3 regions of the Bacillus mojavensis genome follow, and region 3 is predicted to be linked to each of the others. Evidence: riboswitches for the same ligand, from Rfam matches in the RefSeq annotation. Region 3 holds a riboswitch; each other region holds the start of a gene.
What was found. A riboswitch is a leader RNA that binds a small molecule or an ion and turns the genes downstream of it on or off. The one in region 3 is predicted to bind S-adenosylmethionine.
Positions count from the first base shown of each region.

Region 1: linked by a shared signal. The riboswitch ahead of mtnW (2,3-diketo-5-methylthiopentyl-1-phosphate enolase) and the one ahead of HC660_RS10000 (2-hydroxyacid dehydrogenase) in region 3 are both predicted to bind S-adenosylmethionine.
Region 2: linked by a shared signal. The riboswitch ahead of metE (5-methyltetrahydropteroyltriglutamate--homocysteine S-methyltransferase) and the one ahead of HC660_RS10000 (2-hydroxyacid dehydrogenase) in region 3 are both predicted to bind S-adenosylmethionine.

Region 1 is NZ_CP051464.1:1,435,281-1,441,491, reverse strand. Features, by position in the region: gene HC660_RS07510 (hypothetical protein) at 1-6, opposite strand, end outside; gene spo0E (aspartyl-phosphate phosphatase Spo0E) at 93-350, opposite strand; gene HC660_RS07500 (YkvA family protein) at 553-873, shown strand; gene HC660_RS07495 (1,2-dihydroxy-3-keto-5-methylthiopentene dioxygenase) at 913-1,449, opposite strand; gene HC660_RS07490 (methylthioribulose 1-phosphate dehydratase) at 1,465-2,094, opposite strand; gene mtnX (2-hydroxy-3-keto-5-methylthiopentenyl-1-phosphate phosphatase) at 2,052-2,759, opposite strand; gene mtnW (2,3-diketo-5-methylthiopentyl-1-phosphate enolase) at 2,756-3,973, opposite strand; SAM riboswitch class I at 4,058-4,158, opposite strand; gene HC660_RS07475 (pyridoxal phosphate-dependent aminotransferase) at 4,197-5,393, opposite strand; gene HC660_RS07470 (carbon-nitrogen family hydrolase) at 5,487-6,211, shown strand, end outside.
Region 2 is NZ_CP051464.1:1,394,195-1,400,405, reverse strand. Features, by position in the region: gene HC660_RS07285 (ABC transporter ATP-binding protein) at 1-1,176, shown strand, start outside; gene HC660_RS07280 (HMP/thiamine ABC transporter permease ThiX) at 1,151-1,915, shown strand; gene rsbRB (RsbT co-antagonist RsbRB) at 1,948-2,781, opposite strand; gene isp (serine protease Isp) at 3,004-3,966, shown strand; SAM riboswitch class I at 4,098-4,253, shown strand; gene metE (5-methyltetrahydropteroyltriglutamate--homocysteine S-methyltransferase) at 4,382-6,211, shown strand, end outside.
Region 3 is NZ_CP051464.1:1,956,794-1,963,004, forward strand. Features, by position in the region: gene HC660_RS09990 (MFS transporter) at 1-561, opposite strand, end outside; gene HC660_RS09995 (FGGY-family carbohydrate kinase) at 655-2,133, opposite strand; gene HC660_RS10000 (2-hydroxyacid dehydrogenase) at 2,152-3,225, opposite strand; SAM riboswitch class I at 3,272-3,363, opposite strand; gene HC660_RS10005 (molybdopterin oxidoreductase family protein) at 3,512-5,554, shown strand; gene HC660_RS10010 (hypothetical protein) at 5,665-5,961, shown strand.

The DNA.
Region 1 (6,211 bases), 520 kb from region 3:
TTTCATCAGTTCCCTCTTTCGTATGAAATTTTCCCAGAAAAAAAGAGCGCTTCTGAAAAGCTCTCTCTTTATATATGCATCAGATAGCGCCGCTATTTATGTGCATCATATGCAGGCATGACGTCTCTTCGGGGCCACAAGCCTAATTTCTTCACAAGGCCTTGAATTCCTTGGGAATGTTCGCTTTCTTGCATGAGCTGGTGGTATTCGTTCATTAAAGAATCCAGCTCCTGACTGTGTCTGATTGTGTCATGCCCTGTAAATCCCTGCTTACTAGCGGCGTCTATCATTAACTTTCTTTTTTCATCAATAGACACCAGCAATCTTTCTTGTTCAGAAGAACAGCCCATTCAATTCACCCCTCGCCGCTAAGAAATAGGAAACAAGTTTGATTGGGTTATTGTGCATTATTACAGATTATACTTTATTTGTAAACATATTTTTATTAAATAACTTAATTTTTCATTTATAATAGATATATTGATAGGATTAGAAGAACAATACCCAGACGAAGACCATCTTAAACACACCGGCAGGCAGGAGGTATGCTAAATGAAGAAAAAAAAAGCGATAATGCTCGGTGCAGCAGGCGGAAAAGCTATTCTGAAAAGAAAAACCCGCAAAAAATTAATCAATCATATTACAATCTTTTGCCAAATGCTCCGTGATTGGCGAAACGGTGACTATCCCCGTTCACAGATGAAAACACTTTTGCTTCTGACAGCTGCTGTCTTTTACATCATCATGCCGATTGATATGATTCCGGACTTCGTGCTCGGTTTAGGAATTCTTGACGATGCTGCCGTTCTCGGTTTGATTTGGACGCTGATCAAAAAAGAAATGTCCCAATACGAGGAATGGCGTTTACGATAAATTAAAAAGCCCCGCTTTTATAAACGGGGCTTTTTCTTCTTATTGGTTTACGCTGTCTTTTTCATAAATCGGAACCCAGCCTTCAGATGTAACAAAAATCCGCACCGCCACAACTTTGCGATCTTCTTGAAGCGTGAAGTAATGGCGGATATTTTCAGGTACTGAGATTAAATCTCCAGGGTTTAAACGGACATCAAAAAATGTGCCGTCCTTGCCTTGAATGACGAAAATTCCGTGGCCGCTTACGATAAAACGGACTTCATCGTCTGTATGGTGATGTTCTCTTTTAAAGTTTTCAAGCAGTTCATCCAGTTTCGGATTAGCGTCAGACAAAGAGATGACATCTTGGGCTTTGTAGCCGCGGCGGGCTGAAATATCTTTAATTTCGGCGTCGAAGGTGTCAAGAATTTGTTGTTTTTCTTTTTCAGACAGGTCATATTTTTCTGAAAGCTGTTCAGGGAGCTTAGCGATATTCCATTGCTCATAGATTACCTCTTGACTGTCCAGAAAGCTTGCCACTTCTTCTTGATTTTCAATTGTTGTATTTGCCTCATCATGAATTCGAATTGTTGCCATTTGCGGTTCCCCCTTTTATTTAACCAGCTGATGCTGGAGTGTTTTCAGTTTCAAATGATAGCTGAATAAAAATTCATATGCTTCAAGCACTCTTTTCGCTTCAAATGCTGTTCTTCCCCAAGCCGTAATGCCATGGTTCCGGATCAGGACAGCTCCTGAATCTCCAGTAACCTGATCCGCGAAAAGCGTTGCGAGAGTCGGAATATGAGCCGGATTTTCTATAATTGGAATGGACACTTCTGCATTCTCTTCCCACAGGCCAAGCGCTTTTATAATTTCTTGTCCTTTAAAAGTGATTTGTTTTTGATCTCCATACAGCTCTGAGATGACATTATTGTTTACCGTATGAATATGAAGACAGCATCCGGCATTTGTTTTATTGTACAGATGCGTATGCAAAAGCGTTTCCGCTGACGGTTTTAGATGATGTCCGCTTTCGGCAGGCTCTCCGTTCTGATCCACCAACAGGAAGTCTTCATCCGTTTCTTTTCGTTTATCTTTTCCGCTCGCCGTTACGAGAAATTGCAATGGCTCATCGGAAACCTTGATGGACAGGTTGCCGCTGGTCGCCGGAAACCAATCTCTTTCTGCCAACTCCCGTTTTACTTCGGCAAGCTCTCCCCAGCGCTCTTGTTTTGCAGCCATTTCTTTACCTCCGTTACGTCTTCAATTGCTTTCTTTATTTCATGAAAATCATGGTATGGCATATGATTCAGATGATGCTCCTTGCATTCATTTAATAAATAATCCCTTGCAAAGCAAAGATCAGACAGCTTTGCCGCCTCCACGTCGGTAACGGAGTCACCGATCATGATGATGTATTGATCCGGCTCACAAAGCTCGTTAATAACAGTTGGCTTGCAGCACCCGCATTGATTTGTGCATGTGCCTTTGCAAGAATGAGGCCAATCAATATGAATGAATTCGTTCTCAAATGAAGCACGGTTGCAATAAATATGATCTTTCTCAACAATTCCTTCAAGCAGCGGATAGACAAAAAAGTCCATCCCCCCGCTTACGACATAAAACGGGAGTTCATGCTCATTAACAAATGCGACAAATTCCCGAAAGCCGCCCCTGATTTTTGCGTCTTCTATTACAAATCTCGTAATCTCCTCTTTTAAACTGCTCGGCAGAAGGCCGAACATCCGCCCGACGCCTTCTTGGATCGACATTGTTTTGGAGAGCACGCCGTCTTTTAACGCAGTCCACTCCGGCGGAGCGAATGTTTTCATAATGTTTATAATGTTGTCGTTCATCGTGATGGTTCCATCAAAATCACATATAATCAACGGTTTTTGAGACGTCATACGGCTTCAGCCTTTCCCCATTTATCAAGCGCAAGCTTCAAATCTTCGCATTGACCGGCTTTTTCTTCAATCGGCTGCGCCTCCAAAACCGCATCAATCATAGCTCTGAACGCTTTGCCCCCGCCTTGGGCGCCGTTTGGATGTCCGTGTATGCCTCCTCCGGCGTTAATAATATGATCAATGCCGAAATCACGCATTAAAAGCGGAACCATACCAGGGTGAATGCCAGCAGACGGAACGGCAAATGTCTGATTAAAGGCATCTTCTCTTACGCATTCTTCATGAATTGCCAGCGCGTCTTCTCTCGGAAGCGCAACTGAACCGTATGGAGAAGGGAACAGACTGAAGTCAGCGCCGCAATATCGGTTTAATTTTCCGAGCAAAAGGGCATGGGAAAACCCATAAAACGGTGAGGACGTAAATGCCCCGCTGACTGCAGGGTGCGCCATAATGGGGATTGATATGTCCGGATCTTCCGCAAGGCTTTGCATGACGTCCAAACCGTAAGCGAAGACATTAAATAAAAGCGTATCCGCTCCCAATTCAGCGGCGCGTCTTGCTTTATCTTTAAGCTCAGCCGTTCTTCCAGTCAAATTCACTGCATACAGCGTTTTATGGCCGGTCTGCTCGTATGTTTCTTTCAAAATTTGTTTTCCCTCTGTAATTCTTGTTTCAAAAGGTGCTAAACCCGTCTCAAAGAAAATTTCATCATCTTTGATTATGTCAACCCCGCCGAGCGCCTGCTGCCTGAGCTGTTCTTTAATATCACTCAGGTCCCTTCCGATGACCCCTTTAAAAATGCTCATTAACAGCGGTCTTTCAAACTCTCCAAGCATCTTCCGGATGCCGTATACGCCAAACTTCGGTCCTGGAAGTGTACGCTTAAACGCTTCTGAAAATTCGAGATCTATTAATTTGATTTTTCCGTCCAGCGACAGCTTGCCAAACACAGTTGTCAGCAATGCCGGAATATCCTGTGAAAAATTAACCTCGGGATAAGCAATTGTGATGACCGCTTGTTTTCCTGATGCAAGATGTCCCTCTCTCTCCTCAACCTTCACAACCCGTCCCTTATGCTTTTGCATCTGCTCCTGCTTCACCAGAGGCAGATCAGTCCAAGAGCCCACCGTCAACCCTGTTGCCATTTGTTCTGCTTTTTTCACCGTGTCGGCTCCCGGATCGGTCAGGAGATATGTTGCTAATAATTCACTCATGCCAGAGCTCCTTTCATTTTTTAACCCATATTAAAAACCTCTTCAAACAGCAATGCGTCTAAAGAGGTTTCGTTTCTCGTCCGAATCTTATCTCTCAGCCGCCAGCTGCAAGAATTAGCACCGTGCTTTACAAGTCGGTTGCCGGGCTTCATCGGGCTCGTCCCTCTGCCTGCTCTTGATAAGAAAATATAGATTTTATAAATTATTTTGAATTATCCCACCGTTAAAGAATCTTGTCAATGCTTTTTTGGGTAAACAGGTTCAGTTTGCCAATTCGGTAAGCTGCTTCTTTGAGCCTAGCTTCACTCGTTAAGAGCCCCACTCTGACATACCCTTCTCCATATTCACCAAAGCCGTTTCCAGCTGCCACCGCCACATTCGCTTTTTCAAGCAAGAGATCTGAGAATTGCTCAGAGCTATAGCCTTCAGGCACCGGCAGCCACGCAAAAAATGACCCCGACGGTGCTGTTACATCCCAGCCGATTTCCCGGCATGCTGCTATCCAAGTGTTGCGCCTGCTTTCATATCGGGCATTTTGCTCCGCTACGCAAGTCTGCTCTGATAGGAGTGCCGTCTCAGCAGCCTGCTGGGTTGCTCTGAAAAGACTGACAAACATATGGTCTTGATAAAGATTGATCGCTTCTATGACCGAGGCGTTTCCAACTGCAAAACCGACCCGCCAGCCCGCCATATTATATGTTTTGGACAGTGTGTAAATTTCAATTCCGATATCCTTAGCGCCTTCAGTCTGCAAAAAACTTAAAGGCTTGTGTCCGTCAAAGCCCACTGCCCCGTAAGCAAAATCATGGATCACACAGATTTCGTTTTCTTTCGCAAAACTCACCGTTTCTTCAAAAAAATCGGCGGTAGCGACGGCTCCAGTCGGATTATTCGGATAATTCAAGTACATCAATTTCGCTTGTTCTCTTATGTCAGCGGGAATGCTTGCGTATTCAGGAAGAAACGCTTTCTCCTTAGTGAGCGGCATCATTTCCATTTTCGCTTTCGCAAGCGTGACACCGGACCAATAATCCGGATAACCGGGATCAGGAACCAAAATCGTATCCCCAGGATTTAGCAGGCATTGCGGCAGCTCGACAAGACCGGCTTTCCCGCCGAATAATACGGCTACTTCAGTTTCCGGATCAAGCTGAACGCCGTATTCTCTGTTATAAAATGCCGCCGCTGCTGATTTTAGACTGTGCGAACCTCGGAATGACGAGTATTTATGATTTTCGGGCTGAGCAACGGCTCGCTTCATTTCCTCCACGATATGCTCGGGCGTCGGCTGATCGGGATTCCCCTGCCCCAAATTAATGACATCATGTCCTTCTTTCAGCTTTCGATTCACTTTCTGCACTAGAGAAGCAAAGAATTGTTTAGGCAGTTCCTGCAGCACTTGAGAATGTTCAAATTTCATCTGTTTTCACCTTCTAAAAAAATCTTGAAATGATAGTCCAGTATCATATATGGTTAAATGAAAAAAGTAAAGAAAAATATGGGGTGTTAAAAAATGAAATGGACCATATCTTGTCTTCAATTTGATATTTCATACGGAAAACCTTCTGAAAATATAAAAAAGGCTGAATATTTAATCGAAAAAGAGAGTAAACATGCTGATGTTCTTATTCTCCCTGAATTATGGACGACCGGTTACGACCTTGCCAATCTTGATCAGCTTGCTGATGAAGACGGGCACACTGCTCAAAGCTGGCTGCAAAGAACCGCAAAAAAACACGGGGTTCATATTATCGCAGGATCTGTTGCTGTCAGAAAGGGTTCTGATGTTTATAATACAATGTTCATCGCAGATAAGGAAGGACAAATCATTAAAGAGTACAGCAAAGCCCATCTTTTTCAGCTGATGGATGAGCATGTATATTTATCAGCCGGTTCCGAGGACGGATACTTCGAGCTTGATGGCGTCAAAAGCTCAGGATTGATCTGTTATGATATCCGTTTTCCGGAATGGATCAGAAAACATACGACAAAAGGCGCTAACGTGCTGTTCATTTCTGCGGAATGGCCTCTGCCCCGCCTTGATCATTGGAAAATCCTGCTTATTGCGCGGGCCATTGAAAATCAATGCTTTGTCGCTGCCTGCAATTGCACAGGAGCTAATCCCGATAATGAATTCGCCGGGCACAGCCTGATTATTGACCCTTGGGGACGTATATTGGCAGAGGGCGGCCGAGAAGAAGGCATTGTCAGAGCGGAAATTGACCTCCAAGAAAGCGT
Region 2 (6,211 bases), 560 kb from region 3:
GTCGCGCTCGCCTGTATTTTGGCGATGGAGCCTGAGCTCATTATTCTGGATGAACCGACTTCCCTTTTAGATCCTTATTCAGCGCGGGAATTCGTTCAAATGATCAAAGAGCTTCAGCAGGAAAAAGGCTTCGGCCTTCTCGTCATCGAACATCAGCTTGATGAGTGGGCGCCTTGGGTTGAAAGAACAATTGTACTGGATGGAGCAGGCAAGAAAGCCTTAGACGGGCCGACTACGGATATGTTTCAGCATCACTCAAACATGTTAAGAACAATGGGAATCACTGTGCCAAAAATTTGTGACTTACAAGAAAATGTGATTATACCGTTTACATTGTCAAAGGAAACGCTGTTCAAGGAACCCTTCCCTGCTGGGCATACTGAAGAAGCTGTGGTTCTTTCTGCTGAACATGCAGTGCAGGTCAAGAACTTATCGTTTTCAAGAGGACAGCAGACCATTTTCAAAGACATCAGTTTTTCATTGCGTGCAGGCTCTTTGACGGCACTTGTCGGGCCAAACGGCACAGGAAAATCTACCCTGTTATCTGTTCTCGCCCGTTTGCTCAAAGCGAATAGCGGCAAGATTCTTCTGCATGATAAGCCGCTGGAGTCTTACAAAGAAAAAGAGCTTCGTAAACAATTGGGGTTTGTTTTCCAAAATCCAGAACACCAGTTTGTGACTGATACAGTATATGATGAGCTGCTATTCGGCCATACGGCAAATGCCGAAACCGAGAAAAGAGCGCAGAATCTGCTGCAACGCTTCGGTCTTGCACATTTGGCGGACCACCATCCGTTTGCGATCAGCCAAGGGCAAAAACGGCGGCTGAGTGTCGCTACCATGCTGATGCATGATGTAAAGGTCTTGCTTTTAGACGAACCGACCTTTGGCCAAGACGCCAAAACAGCGGCTGAATGTATGGAGATGATTCAGCATATCCAGGCAGAAGGCACCGCTGTTCTTATGATCACACACGATATGGAGCTTGTATCTTCATATGCTGACAGCGTGCTTGTGCTTCACAACACACATTTGGCCTTTGACGGAACACCGGAACAATTATTTTCTAAGGAAGCGGGGCTCGTCCAAAAAGCAAAGCTCACCCTCCCCCTTCGATATGAATGGATGACATACCAGCAGGAGGTGCGTGATGAAGCAGCCGTTACATCTCATTAACCCGGCAGTAAAAGCAGCGGCGGTTTTTTGCTGTGTCGTCATGCTGTCGTTTATTTACAATCCTTACACACCGGCGTGCTTTTATATCATAATTGTTGCGGGTGTCCTGTTTGCGGCCAGAATACCACTGAAAAAATGGCTTTTGTTCACGATTCCGTTTTTGATTTTAGCATTCGGCTGCGTATGGACAGCCGCTGTTTTCGGCAAAATTCCGACGACTGCAGATAATATTCTGTTCCAAGCCGGCCCTTTTTCGATCAACAGTGAAAATGTGGCTGTCGGCATCTCACTCGGGTTTCGGATTTTGTGCTTTTCTGCCTTATCGATGATGTTTGTTTTTACAACCGATCCGATTCTATTTATGCTGAGTCTGGTGCAACAGTGTAAGCTGTCCCCGAAGCTCGCGTATGGCGTCATTGCCGGATTTCGTTTTCTCCCTCTGTTAAAAGAGGAGGTCCAGCTGATCCAGCAGGCACATAAAATCCGAGGCGGGGCGGCGGAAAATGGCTTAAAAGAAAAAATAAGCGCGTTAAAGCGCTATACAATCCCGCTATTAGCAAGTGCGATCAGAAAAGCGGAACGAACAGCTCTTGCGATGGAATCAAAAGGATTTACAGGCACCCGAAACCGGACGTATTACCGGTCGCTTACCGTCAGCCTGCGCGACTGGCTGTTCTTTTTCATCGTTCTCTTGTTATTCGCAGGATCTTTTCTTGTGTCTTTATGTTTTACCTCATAAAAAAGCCGCTATGTTGAATAGCGGCTTTCTCATTATTGATGATAGTTCAATGCTTGGGCAAGATTGGTTTTAATATTAATGTTCGTAAAATCAATACCAAGCTGTACAGCGGTTTGCGCGATTTCTGGCCTGATTCCAGACAATGTGGATCTGACACCGATTAAAGTAAGCGCCTCAATCAATTTAAAGATTTGATGTGCCACCATTGTATCAACAACCACGACACCTGAAAGATCGATTAACAGATGCTCAATGCGTCTTTTTGCACATGCACTAAGCGTGTTCTCGAGAATAAACTTTGCCCGTTCAGTATCAATATCACCGACAAGCGGCAGCAGAGCTGTCGTTTTGCTCAGAGTAATGACAGGCGAACTTAATTCCAGTATCATTTCTCTCTGGGCATTTAATTGCTGTTTTGCATTCGATTCAGCGTGATCGACGAATGTATAAATGGTAAAATCAAAAACTTTCACAATCAAATTAGCCCATTTTTGTTTTTCTCCCGGTCCAAATGCCGACTCGTTTTCTTTTGCGAATTTCTCAAAATACTTCGTATATAATCTTCGGTTTCTCATAAACTCACGGATGACGTATTGCACCGGGGTCTCGAGATGTTTTTGATCATTCGTCAGCTCAATAACCCATTGTTGAAATTCATCGAGAAATTGTTTTTCCGGTAAAACATACATGTAATTCAGATGCCGGTAGAACTCTCTGTCCTGCTCTTTCAGCTCCTCAGTTACAGTTGCATTATGTAAGGCATAAATTGAATTCGGATCGCTTTCCTCCATTGTGTCAATCCATTCCTCGGCCATTTGTTCTACATGCTCAGAAAAAAACGCAAATATTTTTTCATTCAGTTTCATCACACTGCTCCTTTCCCAGCTTCTATTATAACTTGACTGACAGCTGAATCCCAGTCATACACGCTAAACCCACCCATTATTTTGAAAATGACTAATCCATTGGATTGTATCCTATTTTTTCAAAATGCTTCAAACGACTCTGTCCGAGCGGCTGTTTTTTTCATATAATGTGAGATAACACCCTTGTATCCACTTGCAGGCATAAAAAAGGAGGGCTTTTTTATGAATGGTGAAATCCGCTTGATCCCGTATGTGACGAATGAGCAGATCATGGATGTGAACGAGCTTCCTGAGGGTATTAAAGTGATTAAGGCGCCAGAAGTGTGGGCAAAAGGGGTTAAAGGCAAAGATGTAACAATTGCTGTATTGGACACCGGCTGCGATACAAGCCATCCCGATCTGAAAAACCAAATCATCGGCGGCAAGAATTTCACAGATGATGACGGCGGCAAGGAAGATGCCATTTCCGACTACAACGGACACGGCACTCACGTTGCCGGAACGATTGCGGCTAACGATTCAAACGGCGGCATCGCCGGAGTCGCGCCTGAGGCAAGCCTTTTAATTGTAAAGGTGCTTGGCGGTGAAAACGGCAGCGGAAAGTACGAATGGATTATTAACGGCATTAACTATGCTGTTGAGCAAAAGGCTGATATCATCTCAATGTCCCTTGGCGGACCGCCGAGCGATGTGCCTGAACTGGAGGAAGCAGTCAAAAACGCCGTCAAAAACGGAGTGCTAGTCGTTTGTGCCGCGGGAAATGAAGGTGACGGCGACGAACGCACAGAGGAGCTTTCCTATCCTGCTGCGTATAATGATGTGATTGCGGTTGGATCTGTTTCCGTAGCGCGAGAATCGTCAGAATTTTCAAACGCCAATAAAGAAATTGATCTTGTTGCACCTGGTGAAAACATTTTATCCACTCTTCCCAACAAGAAATACGGGAAGCTGACGGGCACTTCAATGGCTGCCCCTCATGTCAGCGGAGCGCTTGCTTTAATTAAAAGCTTTGAAGAAGAATCTTTTCAAAGAGAGCTTTCTGAATCTGAGCTTTATGCGCAGCTGATCCGCAGGACACTTCCGCTCGATATCGCAAAAACATTGGCGGGGAATGGATTCCTGTATTTAACTGCTCCTGATGAGCTGTCGGAGAAAGCAGAGCAGTCACATTTACTGACCCTATAATATTATTTTTCTCATATAATATATCCCGTAATTTGTAAAATAAAATTTAAAATCTCTGTTGACAATGAATTTGACTTGCTGTTAAGATTACCAACAAATGATTCAACTTTTCAAAAAATTAATAACATTTTCTCTTATCGAGAGTTGGGCGAGGGATTGGCCTTTTGACCCCAACAGCAACCGACCGTAATTCCATTGTGAAATGGGGCGCACTGATTTTCGCGCCGAGATTTATATCTCTTAAGGCACGGTGCTAATTCCATCAGATTGTTTCTGAGAGATGAGAGAGGCTATATGTTTTGTAAAAAAGCCTCTTTCTCTCATGGGAAAGAGGCTTTTTAGTTGTGAGAAAACCTCTTAATAGCCTGTATCCGCGGGTCAACAAGAGTGTTTTACATATAAAGGAGGAGAAACAATGACAACAATCAAAACATCGAATTTAGGATTCCCAAGAATCGGACTGAACAGAGAATGGAAAAAATCGCTTGAAGCGTATTGGAAAGGAAACAGCGATAAAGATACGTTTTTGAAGCAAATCGATGAATTATTCTTATCCGCAGTGAAAACGCAAATTGACCAGCAGATTGATGTTGTGCCTGTTTCTGATTTCACACAGTATGATCACGTTCTTGACACGGCGGTCAGCTTCAACTGGATCCCGCAACGCTTCAGACACCTGACTGACCGTACAGATACATACTTCGCCATCGCCCGCGGAATAAAAGACGCCGTATCAAGTGAAATGACAAAATGGTTTAATACAAATTACCATTACATCGTGCCTGAATATGACGAGAGCTTAGAGTTCCGACTGACAAGAAACAAACAGCTTGAAGATTACCGCCGAATCAAACAGGAGTACGGCGTTGAAACAAAACCTGTTATCGTCGGCCCTTATACGTTCGTCACGCTTGCAAAAGGCTACGAGCCATCTGAAGCTAAAGCAATTCAAAAGCGCCTCGTTCCTTTATATGTTCAGCTTTTAAAAGAGCTTGAAGAAGAAGGCGTAAAATGGGTGCAAATTGATGAACCTGCGCTTGTCACCGCTTCAGCAGAGGATGTACGCGGCGTAAAAGAGTTATTCGAAAGCATCACAAATGAGCTTTCTTCCTTGAATGTGCTCTTGCAAACGTATTTCGATTCTGTTGATGCTTATGAGGAGCTCATTTCTTATCCTGTACAGGGCATCGGGCTTGATTTCGTTCATGATAAGGGCAGAAACCTGGAACAGCTTAAGACACACGGCTTTCCGAAAGATAAAGTGCTGGCAGCCGGCGTTATAGACGGCCGCAACATTTGGAAAGCGGATCTTGAAGAACGCCTCGATGCCGTGCTTCATATCCTCAGCCTCGCACAGGTTGATGAACTATGGATTCAGCCTTCCAGCAGCCTGCTTCATGTTCCGGTAGCTAAACACCCCGATGAGCATTTGGAACAGGATCTGCTGAACGGATTGTCCTACGCAAAAGAAAAACTGGCAGAGCTGACAGCTTTAAAAGAAGGCTTAGTATCAGGCAAAGCCGCAATCAGTGAGCAAATTCAGCAGGCGAAAGCCGACATCAAAGCGCTTAAACAGTTTGCAACAGGCGCGAATTCTGAACAAAAGAAAGAGCTGGAGCAGTTAAGCGATAAAGACTTCAAGCGCCCGATTCCGTTTGAAGAACGTTTATCCCTGCAAAATGAATCTCTTGGCCTCCCGCTTTTGCCGACGACTACGATCGGAAGTTTCCCGCAATCTGCTGAAGTGCGGAGCGCACGCCAAAAATGGCGGAAAAACGAGTGGTCTGATGAACAATACCAAAACTTTATCAATGCGGAGACGAAAAGATGGATTGATATTCAGGAAGAATTGGATCTTGATGTTCTTGTTCACGGTGAATTCGAACGGACAGACATGGTTGAATACTTTGGTGAAAAGCTGGCCGGCTTTGCCTTCACAAAATACGCTTGGGTTCAATCATACGGCTCACGCTGTGTCCGCCCGCCAGTGATTTATGGAGATGTAGAGTTTATTGAACCGATGACAGTAAAAGATACTGTATACGCTCAATCGTTAACATCCAAGCATGTAAAAGGAATGCTGACAGGGCCTGTTACGATTTTAAATTGGTCTTTCCCTCGGAACGATATCTCGAGAAAAGAAATCGCGTTCCAAATCGGGCTCGCCCTTCGCAAAGAAGTAAAAGCGCTTGAAGACGCAGGCATTCAAATCATTCAAGTCGATGAGCCAGCCCTGCGCGAAGGC
Region 3 (6,211 bases):
AAACAACGCAAAGACTGCGCCGAGGCATACCCAGAAAATAGAACTCCACAGCGTATTTAAATAACCAAACGTTTTAATGGCATAACTTGAATACCAAGCACCGAAAACAAACATGCCCAGACAATATGCAATCCAGAACCAGCCGACAGCTGTACTGAGCCTGTTCTGCGGTGTTCTGTAGATGACCCATGTCAAGAAGGAATAAGCAAATAGCGGGTATCCTAAACCTTTAATAAAGTAAGTCACATACATGACAGGCAGATTTAGCTGTTCAAATCCGAAGACGATAAAAGCAGCTGTACCGATCACATAAAACAACAACCCCATAAACATCGTTCGCTTTGCCCCAAATGCTTCCAGACATACACCTGAAAACCATGAAGCAATGGCCAGTGAAATGCCGTATATACTGAAAATCGAAGCAGATTGCTGAACGGTGAGCCCATTTTCAATCAGAAAAGGACTGAGCCATCCTTGTTCAAGGCCGTCTCCCATCATAAACAGCACAACCCCTAAAAACCCCCAGGCCAGCCGCTTTGGTATACCAATTTGATCTAACATATCTGTATCCTCCTTAGATGCTTATCTCAATTACCGTATTACCTCAATAAAGTAAGAACATGTATAATTCCTCAAACGGCGGCAAATTCCGCCTTATGCTAATACCTTGTTTCCCGATGACGGCTCTAATCCTGAAAAGAAGCGCTGGACCTGCTTCCACTCCTCGTATAAAGCCATTTCTATCCGGCAATCCTGTGGCTCTATCACCCGAACACTTCCAGACATTTCTTCGGTCAAACGAAAGGCCTCATTGCAAACCACCGCAGCACCAACGACTGATGCCTGACTGTATCCTTCTTTGACATAGATTTTTTTCTGAAGAAGATTGGCGATATATTGTGTAAATGCTCTGCTTTGGAATCCGCCTCCGCATCCCCACACATAGTCACGATTAAACGGAGTGATCTCTGTTAAAATGTCAAAGTTCCATTTGATTGAACTTGCAATCTCCTGTAATGCCGCACGTACAAAATGCGCTCTGCTTAAATGGGCTGAAAGCGGTACATCAAAGAGAAAGCCGCCCTTCGCTAGATTGTTTTTTTCTGCCGATAAATATGAACCGAGGGACGACACACAGGAATGATCTTCCTTAGCTATTGCAGTAATTTCTTGTTCCATCACATCGTACGGTTCATTCGGATAGAAAATATCCTTTAATTTTTGAAAATTCAGACCTGTTATCCCGGGATTCGTCTCTGCAAGCCACTGTCCTTGATCTGTGTGGCAGTTCAGCCAGGCTTTATGATGTCTGTCCTCATGAGTTTCATCAATCATTTTGGTAATCGGTGTTGTCGTACCTGATACAATGACTGCATCTCCCAGAGCAGCGCCAGTGCTTTTGACAGCAAGCTGTGTATCTCCCCCACCCGCTATAACCTTCACATGATGTGACAGTCCCAATTCTGCCGCATACTCATCAGTTATCGATCCAATGACTGTTCCCGCTCTTACTAGAGGCGGAAGAATAGATGGCGAGAAACCGAATATATTGCACATCTCTTCTGACCATGTATTTTGTTTTACATCAAACAGCAGCGTTTCCGTCGCCTGTGACGGTTCATATGTCAATACTCCGCTCAGCTGATACGTCACCCAATCACTGATGCTTGTGAAGCTTGCAGTCTTTTTCCATAAGGAGGGCTGCCGGTGCTTTAAACCATAAAGCTTGAGCGCTGAAAAAAGCGCAGTCGGCAGACGGCCTGTTCGGCTGTATACTTCTTCACGATTCGGTATATTTCCCTCCCACTCCCTGCCCCGATTGTCAATGTTCGGCAGACCGAGGAAAGACTCACCATTTTGATCGAGCAGCACGATCCCCTGTCTTTGACTTGTTGAAGTGAGACCAATAATTTCAATATGATGAGAACGAGACATCGCACGTTTAGCCAGATTCATGATTTGATTCCACAGCGCCTGTGGAGAAAAATAGCGGCTGTCCGGATAAAGCGGCTCGGCCGTATATACAATGTCCTCCCGTTCAACCGTTTGAACGCTGCCCGACACACTTACGACTGCAACTCTTGCATTGCCAGTGCCAATGTCAAATACGAGATAACCTTTTTGTTTCGTCATCCTGATGCCCTCCTTTTCTTACACCTCTGCTGTAAGATCGTTTCTGTTATATAAAGTCGGAATATTGAGAGTTTTTTCACCCTTCCACTTTTTAAGCGCTTCGTTCAGAATGGTAACGTGATGATCCTCCACTTCAAATGTTGCCCCTGCTAAATGAGGTGTTGCCAGAACATTAGGCAATGAGATAAATTCATAATCCGATTCCTCTGGAGGCTCGTGATAAAAAACGTCTAATATCGCTCCCCTGATTTTACTTTCTTTCAGTACAGATAAAAGATCCTCTCGGTTCACTACGACAGCTCGTGATGTATTCACGAAAATGGCGCTCTCTTTCATCAAGTCAAAATACGAACGATCAATGAGGCCAAGCGTATCATCTGTACGCGGCAGATGAACAGAAACGATATCACTGTCAGAAAAAACCTTCTCCAGAGAAACTTTTTCATATAGCTGATGATCGTGGTGTACGTATGGATCGTAATACAAAACCTTGCAGTCAAATGCAGTCAACAGTTTTGCGATCCTTTGCCCAACCGCTCCGAATCCCACCATACCCACGGTTTTTCCTGTTATTTCATTACCTTTGAATTTGGCATACGCCTGCAAATAATCGCTGTTCCATTTTCCATCTTGTAGCCATTGATTTGAGGTATTCGTATGACGGAGAAATGAAATTACATTTCCGATAAACATTTCAGCAACAGCTTGTGCGTTTCGCCCAGGCGTATAGAAAACCGGAATGTCTCTGTTTGACGCTGCTGTCACATCAACATTGGAAGGCATCCCCCTGCATACTCCCACGAATGAAAGTGCCGGCATTGATGCGAACACGTTTTCTGTCACTTGATCAAGCTCAGTAATCAACCCCGTCGCATTTGACTCTTGTAATAGCTGAATCAATTCTTCTTCTCTGTATGCCCGGCCGTTTTCTTTCCAAGACTGATAAACAACGGAACCGAACAATTTTTCAAGCTCTTTTCGTCCTTCTTCGTTATACGGTGCTGTAATCAAAACCGTCATGATGCAAAACATCCTTTTCATTGTTATTTTCCACACAAAAAAATCTCTCTCCAAAGATGGAAAGAGATTCATGTATAGGCGCACTCTGCCACAGACAGAAGCCGGTATAAACCTTACTTTCCTATCTTTCAAGCTGACGCTTGCTGGAATTGGCACAATAATGTTGCCGAGGTTTCATAGGGCCAGTCCCTCCACCTCTCTTGATAGAAAATGTTTTGTATGTAATTTTCAGAATTAAGAATACGTTAATCATAAAGAAGACCCAGATTGATGTCAATGTCTTTTTTTCAGAATTGACGTTATCATTCGAAATGTTATAATTCTTACAATATATCTAACTAGGGAGAGGAACTGGGCTATGAAATCGTTTGCCACTCAACAAAACGGCATTTTTAAATCCGTTTGCTCACTGGACTGCCCGGACCAGTGCGGATTACTGGTACATAAAAAAGACGGGAAGATTGTGAAAGTGCAGGGTGATCCTGATCATCCCGTGACAGCCGGAAATATATGCAACAAAGTACGAAATATGGCTGAGCGCATCTATGATGAGAAGCGGCTGACGACTCCGCTGAAACGAATAGGTATGAAGGGCGAGGCAGAGTTTAAACCAATTTCTTGGGAGGAAGCGATTGACACCATCACATCTCGCTGGAAACAGCTGATTGATGAAGAAGGGGCTGAAAGCATACTGCCTTACAGCTTTTACGGCAATATGGGAAAATTAACGGCTGAAGGAATGGACCGCCGCTTCTTTTACCGTCTGGGCTCAAGCCAGCTTGAGCGGACGATTTGCAGCAAAGCCGGTTCAGAAGGCTATAAATATACCATGGGTGTGAGTGCTGGAATCGATCCTGAAGAAACGATTCATACAAAACTGTTTATCTTTTGGGGAATTAACGCAGTCAGCACAAACATGCATCAAATTACAATCGCACAAAAAGCACGGAAAAAAGGCGCAAAAATTGTTGTAATTGATGTGCATAAAAATCAGACAGGGCGTCTCGCAGATTGGTTTATTCCTATAAAACCCGGTACCGACAGCGCGCTTGCCCTTGGAATCATGCACATATTATTTAAAGAAAACCTTTACGATGAAGCGTTTCTATCAGAATATACAGTCGGCTATGAAGAATTGCGCGAGCATGTGAAACAGTATCATCCAGAAAAGGTATCGCTGATCACTGGTGTCAGTACCGACGATATCTATCAGCTGGCAAAAATGTATGGTGAAACCTCCCCTTCCTTTATCAGAATCGGAAACGGCCTTCAGCATCACGACAACGGTGGGATGATTGTTAGAACGATTGCCTGTCTTCCGGCGATTACCGGTCAATGGATGCATACAGGAGGCGGTGCCATCAAGCATAACAGCGGAATTTTAGAATATAACACCAACGCGCTTCAGCGTCCTGATTTACTGAAAGGCCGCACACCGAGATCGTTTAATATGAACCAGCTGGGCAGAGTCCTTCTGGAAACAGACCCTCCTGTTCGCTCCCTCTTTATTTATGGGACGAACCCAGCCGTTGTGGCGCCAGAAGCGAACAAAGTCAGACAAGGCCTCCTGCGGGATGACTTGTTCACCGTGGTTCATGATTTGTTTTTGACAGAAACAGCCAAATATGCGGACATTGTACTGCCTGCTACATCTGCTTTTGAAAATACTGATTTTTACACCTCATACTGGCACCATTACATTCAGCTTCAGCAGCCGGTGATTGAGAAATACGGAGAAAGTAAGTCTAATACCGAGGTATTCCGGTTATTGGCTGAGGCAATGGGATTTACGGATCAGGAGCTGAAAGATTCAGATGAAGACTTAATCCGCCAGGCGCTTCACCATCCAGATAATCCTTATTTGGCAGAGATTCGTTATGAATCACTCACTGAACGTTCGTTTATGAAGGCGAAGCGTGAAAAGCCGCTGTTCCCGGGTAAATTGCCGACACCGAGCGGAAAAATAGAATTATATTCAGAAAAAATGAAACAAGCCGGTTTCCCGCCGTTACCGACACATACGCCGCTTGCGCCGGATCAAGAATTCCCGTTTATGTATGTTCCGGGGCCGAATCATAATTTCTTAAATTCAACGTTTTCCAACAATGCAAAGCACGTCAAACTTGAAAAAACACCGAAACTCTTTATCAACACGATAGATGCCGAAGAACACGGCATCACTGATGGTGAAGCTGTACGGATTTGGAACAGCCGAGGTGAGTGTGAACTAACCGCCGCAGTCGGAGAACAAGTGCTGCCCGGTGTTGTCGTCAGCCAAGGATTATGGGCAGATGAACCAGGCAAAAATCAGCTTGTTAACGCCCTGACCCCAGACCGCTTGTCTGATATGGGCGGAGGCGCCACTTTTTTCTCAGGCCGAGTGCAGATTGAGAAAGCATAGAAACCGTCCAGAGCTTGCTCTGGCGGTTTTTTGTGTACACAATCAAAAAAATGAAACCAATGATATGGATTGACCGTATAACATGACGATTACATAATGGAGGCAGACACATGGACGTTTTTTTAGGAATCGGTATTGCATTGGCTGGATATTTTATCGGAGAAGGATTAAAGCATATTAACAACCCAAAAGCTAACGGAAAAAATGACATCATGCTGATTAAAGAACGAGATATTCACTTTTACATCGGGCATTTTTTAGGCATAACCCAAGCGGAGGCGAAACACTTAGCGAAGGATCTCACAGACCTCCCTCATATTGAAATAAACGGAAAAAGATATGTGCAAAAACATATCTTAAGAGAATGGCTATTAACATTAGGAGAGGAACACCAAGCGAAAGATTAATACGAGTTTTTACAGGAGAGCGGTTCTTTCAGGCACCGCTCTTCCCCATTCAGCTGTCTTCCAGCCGGTAATAATTCTCAGCAGTATAGATTGGCCACCACCAAAACTTCGCTCCTCGGGAAAGGATAACCGGTCAAACCACAATTCAAATTCATGCACAACTTGATTGATTCTTCGTATGACTCAATACAGAAAGGGCTTTATTATTGTACAGGTAACTGCGATTAGTCCAATAAAACGAACTATGATG